2 regions of the Paenibacillus sp. NPDC056933 genome follow, and region 1 is predicted to be linked to the other one. Evidence: riboswitches for the same ligand, from Rfam matches in the RefSeq annotation. Region 1 holds a riboswitch; the other holds the start of a gene.
What was found. Region 1 has a riboswitch for glycine ahead of gcvT (glycine cleavage system aminomethyltransferase GcvT). Riboswitches for the same ligand answer to the same signal wherever they lie in the genome.
Positions count from the first base shown of each region.

Region 1 (6,005 bases):
GGAAGCCAAGTATTCCGGTACCTTCTTCTCGCCATCCAGCAGATATCCGCCGTTCTTATTGTCCTGATGAAGGCTCCGCCCAATGCCAAAGCCTTTGCGGATACGAACAACCGCTACGGACAATTGAATCAACAGCTTCATGTATTGCCGCTCCGGGATATTTTCCAACCAATCGATATCCGGCTGCCACAACGCATTTTCTATTGTAAGTACATCCTCATGCCCTATCATTCCCAGAAGTTTGCTGTTTACCTTAGAGACTCCCTGCTCCACATGTCTCCCGAACAAATCGGATTCATCCAAGTATTCAAGAGCGAGCGCGGATATAGCCATGCGATGTGCCACTTCGCTTCCATTGATCTTGACCCCATATCCGCGCCTGCGAACCAGCTTCAATCCCGCCTGGAGAATACGTGGCTCAAGGTCATCCAGATCATTGCTTGCCGTAGACACCGTAACCTTCAGATCTGAGGCCAGTGCAAGCAACTTCACAGGCTCAGCTTCATCCAGCAAAATGCAAAGCATGAAGAGTTTACGCTCTTCGGGCGTAAACTCCACATATTCGTTCAGCTCAAGTTGTTGTCGCAATACAGCCAGATCATCGGAACCGGGATCGATTCGGACCCCGGTTCCCGATTTTTTTTCCAATTTCATGCCAAGGGGCTCAAGCCACTGTTCAATCATCTGCAACTCCCGATGTACGGTACGGGTACTCACTTTGACCGCAACAGCTATTTCGCCAGCAGTTACCTCATGCGGGTGCTCCAGCAGGAACTCCACGATTTCACGCTGTCTCCTTGTAATATTGCTCATCAGGAGTCGGATTTGAGGCGCTCCACCAGTGCCTCATATTCAGGACTCTTCAGGAAGTTATCGATGGAAATATGCTCTGCATTTGGAGCCACCGTTTTGGCCCGGTCTGTCAATGTTTTCTGTGTGATGACGATGTCGGCATCTTGCGGAATTTCACTGATTGCCGTGTTGGTTACAGCGACATCCACACCGGCTGCCTTCATTTTCTTCCGCAGAATCGAAGCTCCCATGGCACTCGAACCCATACCTGCATCACAGGAGAATACAATTTTATTGATATCCGTTTTTACTGCCGAAGAAGCAATATCGGCTGCACGGTCAGCTTCCCGATTGTCTTTATCAACGGTGAGGTTACCCGTTTTGCCCTGGTTTTTCATATCCTTCATACGGTTAGAAGCACTATCCAGATCTTCGTCGTCTTTCTGTTTACCTGTTTTGAGCAGTACGGATGCCACAAGGAAGGAGATAATTGCTGCTACAGCTACCCCTGCCAGCATGCCAAAATATCCACCCTTAGGTGTTAACAACGAGTAGGCAATAATACTTCCCGGTGACGGTGCTGAAACCAAGCCAGCTCCTGTCAGCATGAAGGTCAATGTACCTGCTACACCACCAGCCATCGCAGCCAGAATCAGTATCGGTCTCATCAGAATGTAAGGAAAATAAATCTCGTGAATCCCGCCAAAGAAATGGATAATTACAGCACCTGGAGCGGAAGATTTAGCTGATCCCCGACCAAAGAAGCAGTAGGCCAGCAAAATGCCGAGTCCAGGTCCTGGATTGGATTCAAGCATGAATAAAACGGATTGACCCAGTTCTCTTGCTTGATCTGTACCAATCGGTGTCAAAATCCCATGGTTGATGGCATTGTTCAGGAATAATACTTTTCCTGGCTCAATGATCAGATTGACCAGCGGGAGAAGACCGGCATTCATCAAAGTTTCTACCCCGGCCGATAACACCTTGCTAATCGCTTCAACGAAAGGACCGATGCCTTTAAGGGCCAGAAGGGCCAAAATCCCACCAATAATACCAGCGGAGAAGTTGTTAACCAGCATCTCAAATCCAGATTTGATTTTGCCCTCGACAGCCTTGTCAAATTTCTTAATGACCCAGGCTCCCAATGGTCCTGCAATCATGGCACCAAGAAACATCGGAATGTCACTGCCGACAATCACCCCGATGGTCATAATCGCACCGACTACACCACCACGTTGGCCGTGTACCATGGTACCGCCTGTGTAACCGATCAACAAAGGCAGCAAATATTTGATCATTGGATCAACCAGCAATGCAAAATCTGCGTTAGGGAACCATCCTTTTGGAATGAACAATGCCGTAATCAGACCCCAGGCGATAAATGCACCCATGTTCGGCATAACCATACCGCTCAGGAAACGTCCAAACTTCTGAACGCCGACCCGTATTCCTCCGCTTTTTTCGGATTTTGCGTCCACTGAACTCATATCGAAAACCTCCTCAACATATTAAACCTTCATTCCACTGAATTTTTGACAATGGTGATGATCCAGACGAACAAGGTATAAATCTGAAATAAATCTTCATTTCACAAACATATCGTAAATGAAAACGGTATCTTCTACAACGAAATGAAAACCTACTTCCGTCATGAACGTTGATGACAAGATTTAAATTTGAAGGATTGTCCGATTTATTTAACCTTTTAACTGAAATGACTCTGTCATATTCCCTTTCACGTATCATTCCCACGAAGAACCCCATTTTAATGACGTATAAAATGTAAATATATGCCACATGCATGCTGCGCGAATAACAGAAAAAAGGCGCAGCTGCTCATCCTGTTTCAGATGAAGCAATTGCGCCTAAACTATGGTCAAAATCATCAGTATCACTAACTGCATATATTTCAATGGATTACTCTTTTCACGTTAAACGGGCGTTCGTATCAAGCTCTAGCTTAGCTCTTCACCCTGGAATTCGTAAAATAATGTAAAATAATATTATTCCGTGTGTTTACGATATGCGTCCGCATTCATCAATGTGGACAGTGCTGCTGTCAGATCGCCCTCAACACGGATCTCAATCATCCAGCCTTCCTCATATGGAGAGTTATTAACCAGCTCCGGGGAATCCTGCAATGCGTCATTTACAGCCACAATGGTTCCACTTACAGGAGAAAACAAATCCGAAACGGTTTTGACGGATTCAATCGTTCCAATGCTGTCTTCCGCCTTTACATCCGATTCAAGGTCAGGCAATTCAACAAACACAATGTCACCCAGCTGATGCTGCGCGAATTCGGTAATGCCAATACGTACGGTATCCTCCCCTACGGTCTGCACCCATTCGTGCTCTTCACTGTACAGGAAATCACTTTTCAATTCGCTCATCGATATCCGCCTCGCTTTTCATTAATGAGTGCATGCGCTTCTTTGACCTTAACCTTTTTCCCAGAACATAGCGTATGATATTTCCCAATCAAATGTCAAGATACCTCACAAATTATTTGATTTTCTTTCTTATATGCCTGTAACTCAAATGAACACTCCCTACATATAATGGTGAATATTAGAAAAGTAAGCGCACTCTTTATAAATAGACGAACGTTATAAAATAAATTGAAAATATCATTCGGATTTTTTATTAATTTCTATGATATCGTTCTTGACATCAATAGTCGATTCAGGCTTTAATGAGAGTAGTAAATGTGTTTATTGGTCTATGCAATGCCCGCGGATGAATGTAAAGGGAGAGATTACCCTTGACACCCGAATCAGGGTGTACATGCGGTAACGCCGAAGGAGTAAACCACCGACAAGCGGAGGTGAATCTCTCAGGCAAAAGGACTTTTACGGGACGCAACTCTGGAGAGCATCTATTCGCCCTGTATGGGCGTTACGATCACCCAAGGGGAAACCTGCTGCATCATGCGGCGGGGTAACTCTCAGGTACCAAGGACAGAGCCTAAGAATACAGCGTGCTTCTGGCATGCCGATTCTTTGGCCTGTCCTTTTCCTTTTTCCCAAAAAAAACGAAAACAGGTTATAGAGCGGCGCTGCCTATAGCGTCTTTACCTTACTTTTATAATAAAAGTTGATGCCAGATTCATTGCTCCACGGTTATACACTCGGCCGGTTGACGGCCCATGACGAGGTGATTGGATGTCCGATTTGCTTAGAACCCCACTCTTTCCACTCTATCAGCAATATGAAGGCGTACGATGCATTGATTTTGGCGGCTGGGAGCTCCCGGTACAATTCAGCGGAATTCAGAAAGAACATGAAGCGGTGCGAGAACGTGCCGGACTGTTTGATGTATCCCACATGGGTGAATTCACTGTCCAAGGTGAACACGCGGAAGCTTTTCTACAGCACATGACCACCAATGATGTAACAACACTCGTTCCCGGTCAAGCCCAATACACGTTAATGTGTTATCCGGATGGCGGCGTGGTCGATGATCTGCTGATCTATAAACTGCAAGACCAGCATTATATGCTAGTGGTCAACGCATCCAACATCGATAAGGACTGGGCATGGCTGCAACAGCACATGATGCCAGGCGTAACAATGACCAATGATTCGAATCAGACGGCGCTCCTTGCTCTGCAAGGTCCGCTGGCAGTGGACATTCTCGGAACGGTGACAGATACCGATGTGTCTTCGATAGAGCCCTTCCGTTTTGTGCCGAATGCGGAGGTATGTGGGGTTACATTGCTGTTATCCCGCACCGGATATACCGGTGAAGACGGCTTTGAGCTCTATGTTCCTGCCGAACAGGCCGCTGCCGTCTGGAATGGATTGATGCAGGCGGGAGAAGGTCATGGACTTGTCCCGGCAGGACTGGGTGCCCGGGATACGCTGCGCTTTGAAGCCAAGCTTCCCCTGTATGGGCAGGAATTGTCTGCAACCATCTCGCCGCTGGAGGCTGGTGTGGGCATGTTTGTGAAGCTGAATGCCGGACCTTTTATCGGACATGAAGCCTTATTGCGACAAAAAAATGACGGGCCTGCCCGCAAGCTGGTCGGTATCGAAGTACTGGAACGCGGCATTCCACGCCCCCATTATCCGATTTACGCCGAAGGCGCACAGATTGGTGAAGTGACTACAGGCACCCAATCGCCTACGCTAAAACGCAATCTGGGGCTGGCCTTGATTGACAGCAAATATGCTGCACTGGGTACCCCGCTGGAGATTGAGATCCGAGGCAAGAAATTGAAAGCCGAGGTTGTGAAGACCCCTTTTCATAAACGGACACGTGCACCAAAGACACCTACTCAAGGAGCTGATCAAGCATGAGCAAGCACCGCTACATTCCCATGACCGAGCAGGATCAGAGTGCCATGCTGGCAACCATCGGCGTGGAAACGATGGAGGATCTGTTCCATGACATTCCACAGGAGATTCGCTATCAGGGTGAACTGCCCGTTTCCTCCAAACTGGATGAATATGCACTGACACGTCATATGTCGAAGCAAGCGGGAGCCAATGCCAACTTCGAGACACACGCCAGCTTCCTGGGCGCAGGCATTTACGATCACCACGTTCCCTCTGTCATTAATCATGTCATCTCCCGTTCCGAGTTCTACACTGCCTATACGCCCTATCAACCCGAGATCAGCCAAGGAGAATTGCAGGCGATTTTCGAGTTTCAATCCTACATCTGTGAGTTAACAGGCATGGCTGTAGCCAATGCCAGCATGTACGATGGTGCAACTGCATTTGCGGAAGCAGGCAATCTGGCCGCAGCGGCAACCCGCCGCAAACAGCTGATTGTATCACGTACCGTGCACCCTGAATCCCGTCAGGTATTGCAAGCTTATGCACACGGCCTCAATTTGGAGATTGTTGAGATCGGGTACCAAAATGGTGTAACAGACTGGGATGCCCTGCAAGCTGCCGTGTCCGATGACACCGCAGCCGTTATGATTCAGAGCCCGAACTTCTTCGGCGCCGTGGAAAATGTAAAACAGGCCGCAGACCTGGCGCATGCGCACAAGGGTCTGCTCGTGGTCAGTGCCAACCCGCTGTCACTGGGTCTGCTGGAAGCCCCAGGCAAGCTGGGTGCTGACATCGTCGTTGGCGACGCGCAGCCTCTTGGCATCGCCGCTTCACTCGGCGGTCCAACATGCGGATATTTCGCCGTATCCCAGGCTCATATGCGCCGGATTCCTGGCCGAATTGTAGGCCAGACCACGGACCGCAACGGCA
Region 1 covers NZ_JBHUQN010000001.1:3,032,345-3,038,349, reverse strand. The annotation lists gene ACFTRD_RS13470 (BglG family transcription antiterminator) at 1-813, opposite strand, end outside; gene ACFTRD_RS13465 (PTS mannitol transporter subunit IIBC) at 813-2,279, opposite strand; gene gcvH (glycine cleavage system protein GcvH) at 2,796-3,185, opposite strand; glycine riboswitch at 3,532-3,654, shown strand; glycine riboswitch at 3,658-3,758, shown strand; gene gcvT (glycine cleavage system aminomethyltransferase GcvT) at 3,957-5,093, shown strand; gene gcvPA (aminomethyl-transferring glycine dehydrogenase subunit GcvPA) at 5,090-6,005, shown strand, end outside.

Region 2 (6,005 bases), on a different contig from region 1:
ACCGTTTCTCATAAACAACAGACTCGTGTGAAATATACTTTTCATCCTATCTCTCTCCTTAGGCATGGCATTCTTCGCTATTATATATCATATCGATATATGACAATTATCAATATAACAATTCGATATATAAACGTCAACTCTATTTTATTTGCTCTCTGTTTAAACAGCAAAAAAGCCGATACAATTCTTCTCTAGGAAGCATTCGTATCGGCTTTACGTATCATGATGAAGCATATTATTTTTTTATATTAAAGGGCTCCAGGCATCAAAATTGATTTCAGGCTAAGGAGATTATGCCTTAGCTTCTGGTTCATTTTCACCAGGAGACTCAGACTCAGGTTCTGCACGCTTCGCCTTCGGTTTGGCCAGCTTTTCCATCATTTTCCGTCCAGTTGGCGTTTGAGCGAGCCCGCCTTGAGCCGTTTCACGGTGCCTGCTTGGCATCGCACTGCCCACTTCCAGCATGACATCTATAACTTCGTCTGACGGAATGGCGCTGCGCACCCCGGCCAGTGCCATATCGGCCGCAGCCAGCGCGGTTACCGCACCGAGTCCGTTACGGACGATACACGGGATCTCCACGAGGCCCGCAACCGGATCACAGATGAGGCCCAGTGTATTTTTTAACGCGAGACCTACCGCATGGACAACCTGCTCTGGTGTACCTCCTCGTAGTTCAACCATGGCACCCGCAGCCATGCCGATTGCTGAACCTACTTCCGCCTGACAGCCGCCTTCAGCCCCGGAAATAAACGAGTTGTTGGCAATAACATATCCAATCGCACCTGCACAGAACAGACCGTTTACCAAATGCTCGTCACTCCAGCCAAAACGCTCCTGGGAGCTGATAAACACACCTGGAATAATGCCGCAGGAGCCCGCTGTCGGTGTCGCTACGATCCGGCCCATGGAGGCATTCACTTCCGATACACATAAGGCATACGCCATAGCTAATGCAGAAGCATCTCCAGAGCAAGTCTCGCCTTGGCGAATATATTCGGCCATTTTTTTGCCGTCTCCGCCTGTCAGACCGCTGCGTGATGTCGTATCTTCAGTCAGCCCCTTGTGCACAGCTTCCTTCATCACCTGATAGTAATCCGACATCTGCCGCACAACATCGGCTCTCGGAGTATTGGTTTCCTGAACCTGCTCTTCGATCATCAGTTCGGCAATGGTTTTGGACTCCGCTGTACAAATGGTATTCAGTTCATGTAGATGTTTAAACCGCATCCGGCTCCACTCCTCTCTTCAAATCGATGACGCGAATTTCAAGGACATGGTCCAGCGATCGCAGACGATTCAACATCTCGGGATTTGGCACACCATCCATCTCCATCGCAGTCAAGGCTTCACCATCCCTGGCTTTCCGATCAACTTGCATATACCCGATGTTCACACCTGACGAGCTGATTGTGGACGTTACCGAAGCGAGAACCCCGGCTTTGTCTGAATGACGCAGAACAAGCGTCGGAAACTCTCCGCTGATCTGTACCCGGAAATCATTCAAGGCATGAACCGATACACTGCCACCACCAATGGATGCACCGATTAAAGAACATTTGCGCTCCCCATGCCACAATTCAATCTTGACCGTATTCGGATGGGGAGCCGGCAGACCGCTTGTGAAAAACTCAACCTCCATGCCCGCTTCCTCAGCATATTGCTCTGCATCCGGGATACGCGGATCGTCGGTGACATAATCAAGCAGACCACCGATCAACGCGAGATCCGTGCCGTGCCCCTGATACGTATCGGCAAACGAGCCGTACAGAGTAAGCCGGGCCCGTTCTGGCGTGCATCCCAGCCACTGACGGGCAATTCGTCCCAATCGTGCCGCTCCAGCCGTATGTGAACTTGATGGCCCTGTCATCGACGGGCCAATAATTGAAAAAACGTCTTTAAAACGCATCGCAAACCCTCCATTTATAATCGTCATTTTCATCCAGACCTACGCCCATAATGTTCCTTTATTACTGAATGATGACATCAAAAAAGGACAGAAGAAGGCTATGAGCCCTCTCTCTGTCCTCGATACCTGAGAGTTTCATGATAAGAAGCACGTTAGATGCCTTCCCTGTATTTCACAGGTTACACCTTGCCGCTTGATCATATACCCCTTGGGTGGCGCATTTCGCGCACTCTCCAGAGTTGCGTCCAACGATGGTACATTTACCTGAGAGATTAACTGCTGCGCCGGGTGCGCAGCAGCTTGCTCCTTCGGTGCCTGAATGCCAGCCATAACTCAGCCTGCCCAGGTCTCTCCCGCTCGCTATCATCCGCTGTATGGAACCATTCTGATCTTGGATCAGAATGATAATTGAAGTTTTGACTACTTTCTCATTAAGATTAATCGACCGGAAGATCAGTGTCAACAAACTTAACGATTTATTTGTTAACATTCGCTTATTTCCATTTTACACACAGAAAAATCAACAAATTGTAAACTTTCATCACATGAATGTGTTAATGCTTTTCATTACGAAAGCGCATACATTATTTTATTTTCTATGAGCCATATCTGTGGTTAGTACTATTTATGTTACGATCGACAGAACGGTTCGGGTATTCATCGCCTTCTTTGTATCAAATTAGAGTGGTACGTACGAATATCGTAGTATGATTGTTTTTATTATGGGAAACTATTCCATATGAAGGATCATACAAAAAAGCATAACCCCCGAACTATATCGCCCGGGTGTTACGCTTACTTCTCTATTTATAGCTCTATACTGTACTCCATCCAATTCAATTCGATTAACCGAAACGTCCCATAATATATTCCTGCGTCAGACGGTTGTCCGGGTTGGTAAAAATATGCTCCGTATCCCCGTGCTCAATCATATTTCCCAGGTAAAAATAGGCCGTATAATCCGAGATGCGTGCCGCCTGCTGCATGTTATGGGTAACGATCACGATCCGCAGCTCCTTCTTGAGCTCCGAGATCAGCTCCTCAACCTTGCCCGTGGATACCGGGTCAAGCGCAGATGCCGGTTCGTCGAGCAGCAAAATTTGCGGCTCAACTGACAATGCACGGGCGATGCAGAGACGCTGCTGCTGTCCGCCCGAGAGGGCCAGGGCTGACTCATTCAGTCTGTCCTTGACCTCATCCCAGAGCGCAGCGCGGCGCAAGCTTTTTTCCACAATCTCATCCAGTGCCTTCTTACTCTTGATACCGCGGTAGCGGGGGCCAAACGCGATATTGTTGTAGATGGACTTGTGGAAAGGGTTAGGCTTCTGCCACACCATGCCAATCTTCTGGCGCAGCTTGATTACATCTGTGCCGGGTTCATTCAGATCATTGCCATCCATCCAGATATGTCCCTCCGTGCGGGAACCGGCAATCTCGTCGTTCATCCGGTTGAGCGACCGCAGGAATGTGGATTTCCCACAGCCGGAAGGCCCGATGAGCGCCGTCACACTCGCTTCGGGAAACGTCAGGCTAATCTGCTTCACTGCCTGAAAATGCCCATAATATATGCTTAACTGTTCCGTACCGAAAGGTATGGCCATGTTGGTTCCTCCTTATTTCGAAGCTGTCATGCGGCGGTAAACCACCCGACCGATCCAGCGTGCACTCAGATTGAACGCCAGGACGAGAAGTACAAGCACGGCTGAAGCGCCAGCTGCTATCTCTTTGGAATCCGGGCCAATGCCTTCACTGTTCACTTTCCAGATGTGCACGGCCAGTGTCTCTGCCGGACGCAGTGGATTGATCGGTGATCTTGGGCTGGTTGGATTCCAATCCGTGAAGTCGAGCGGAGGACTACTCATACCCGCCGTGAACATCAGGGCTGCTGCCTCACCGAAGATCCGGCCCGATGCCAGAATCGTACCTGTAATTAAGCTGGGCAAAGCCACAGGCAACAGAATGGAAGTGATAATCTTCCATTTGGACAATCCGAGTGCAAGACCCGCTTCCTTCTGCTCTTTCGGTACGGCTCGGAACGCCTGCTCCGTTGTTCGCACCATCAGTGGAAGGTTAAATATGGCAAGCGCCATGGCACCCGATAACAGGGAGAAGCCTAGACCAAATGTATTAACGATCAGCAAAAGTCCGAACAAACCAATAACGATGGACGGGAAGGAAGATAACACTTCGACCACCAGACGAATAAAGCTTGTAATCCGGCCTGGTTTGGCGTATTCCGCCATATAAATACCGCCGCCCCATCCAAGCGGAATAGTAATAATCAAGGTCAGAACAAGCAGGAAGATCGAGTTAAACAGCTGCGGGCCGATCCCGCCGCCGCCCTTGAGCAACTGTGGTGCACTGGTCAGGAAGTGCCAGTTAATCTGACCAATACCCCGTATCAGAATGAAGCCGAGCAAGCCGAGCAGAAGAACAACAATGAACAGGGCCAGCACAACGATAACCGAAGTTGCAATTTTATCTACCGTTTTAGCCTTCATTTTCATACCCGGTTCCTCCTTTCAAGCAGGCGAACCAGAATGACGAAGACAAAGGTCATCACCAGCAGGACAAGCGCCATACTCCACAGTGCATTGTTATGAACAGAACCCATCGTGGTGTTACCCATACTCAGGGTAATTACACTTGTTAACGTTGATGCCGATTCGAGTAAGGATGTCGGTACATGCGGCGCATTCCCGATGACCATCTGTACAGCAAGGGCTTCACCAAATGCGCGAGCCATACCCAGTACAATCCCTGTCAGCAAGGCAGGCAGAACGGTCGGAATAATGACCCGATAGATCGTTTGCCAGCGAGTCGCACCCAAGGCGTAGGAAGATTCACGAAGACCTTTAGGCAAGGCAGACAATGCATCCGCCATAATACTGGTTACGGTAGGCAGAATCATAACGGACAGAACCAGACATCCGGCTGCAATCCCGACGCCAGCTCCACCAAAGATACTGCGCAGCAAAGGTACGATTACACTAAGACCGATAAAACCGTACACAACGGAAGGGATACCGGACAGAAGCTCTATCGCAGGCTGCAAGATTTTTTTACCTTTACCCGGTACGATCTCCGTCATAAAGAGCGCAGCACACAGGCTAAGCGGACTTGCAATCAGCGCTGCAAGAAATGTCGTTATGAAAGAGCCCGTAATGAACGGTAACGCCCCATAGGCAGCGGGTTCACCCGCCGGATTCCACGTTTTGCCGGATAAAAACTCACGCAAACTTACGCCATCCTGGAAAAAGGTCGACAAACCTTTGGACGCTACAAAATAAACGATGGAAAACATGACAACGATCAGGAAAACGACACAAATCGACGTATAGATTCGTCCCGTCCACTCTTCCCAGTAATGCTTTTCTCTCAAGGGCCGGCGCGATTTCAACTTGTTGTTCATTACCGTTCCCCCTTCGGTCTGTTCCATAACAACCATCCTTCTATAGTAGAATTCATGCAAAATATGGGATAAATCCAGAGCAAACCGCGCAAAGAGGCAGGACCTGGGTCCGCCTCTCTCGCTGTATGCGCAAGTTCAAAGATTATTTCGTCACAGTGCCTGCTGCATCACGTTTCACTTTCATGCCGGATACCGGGATGTAACCAAGCTCAGTCACGTCTTTTTGCTGAATTTCATCACTCAGGATGTAGTCGAGGAATGCTTTTGTTGCTGCGTCAGGGTCACCCTTGGTGTACATGTGCTCGTAAGCCCATACTGGATAAGTTCCTGCTTCTACGTTCTCAACCGTCGCTTCTACACCTTCGTATTTCAACACTTGCAGGCTGTCATCCAGGTAGGACAGAGCCAGGTAACCAATAGCTCCCGGAGTTTCAGCTACCAGCTTCTTAACTGTACCGGAGGAATCTTCCTGAATCGAACCTTGGATATCTTCTACTTTTGTGCCCAGTGCAAAGTTCTCAAATGTTGCACGAGTACCGGAGCTGCTAGGACGGTTTACGATAACGATCGCTTGATCCTTACCGCCAACATCTTTCCAGTTCGTAATTTTACCGGAGAAAATGTCGATAAGTTGTTGCTTCGTCAAGTCTTGTACACCTGCATCTTTGTTGCTTACAGGAG
Region 2 covers NZ_JBHUQN010000004.1:167,584-173,588, reverse strand. The annotation lists gene ACFTRD_RS24905 (YhgE/Pip domain-containing protein) at 1-45, opposite strand, end outside; gene sdaAA (L-serine ammonia-lyase, iron-sulfur-dependent, subunit alpha) at 295-1,233, opposite strand; gene sdaAB (L-serine ammonia-lyase, iron-sulfur-dependent subunit beta) at 1,223-1,912, opposite strand; glycine riboswitch at 2,024-2,151, opposite strand; glycine riboswitch at 2,156-2,278, opposite strand; gene pstB (phosphate ABC transporter ATP-binding protein PstB) at 2,758-3,513, opposite strand; gene pstA (phosphate ABC transporter permease PstA) at 3,526-4,413, opposite strand; gene pstC (phosphate ABC transporter permease subunit PstC) at 4,416-5,324, opposite strand; gene ACFTRD_RS24875 (phosphate ABC transporter substrate-binding protein) at 5,467-6,005, opposite strand, start outside.
Region 2: it holds a riboswitch for glycine, as region 1 does, so the genes downstream of both, sdaAB (L-serine ammonia-lyase, iron-sulfur-dependent subunit beta) here and gcvT (glycine cleavage system aminomethyltransferase GcvT) in region 1, are expected to answer to the same signal.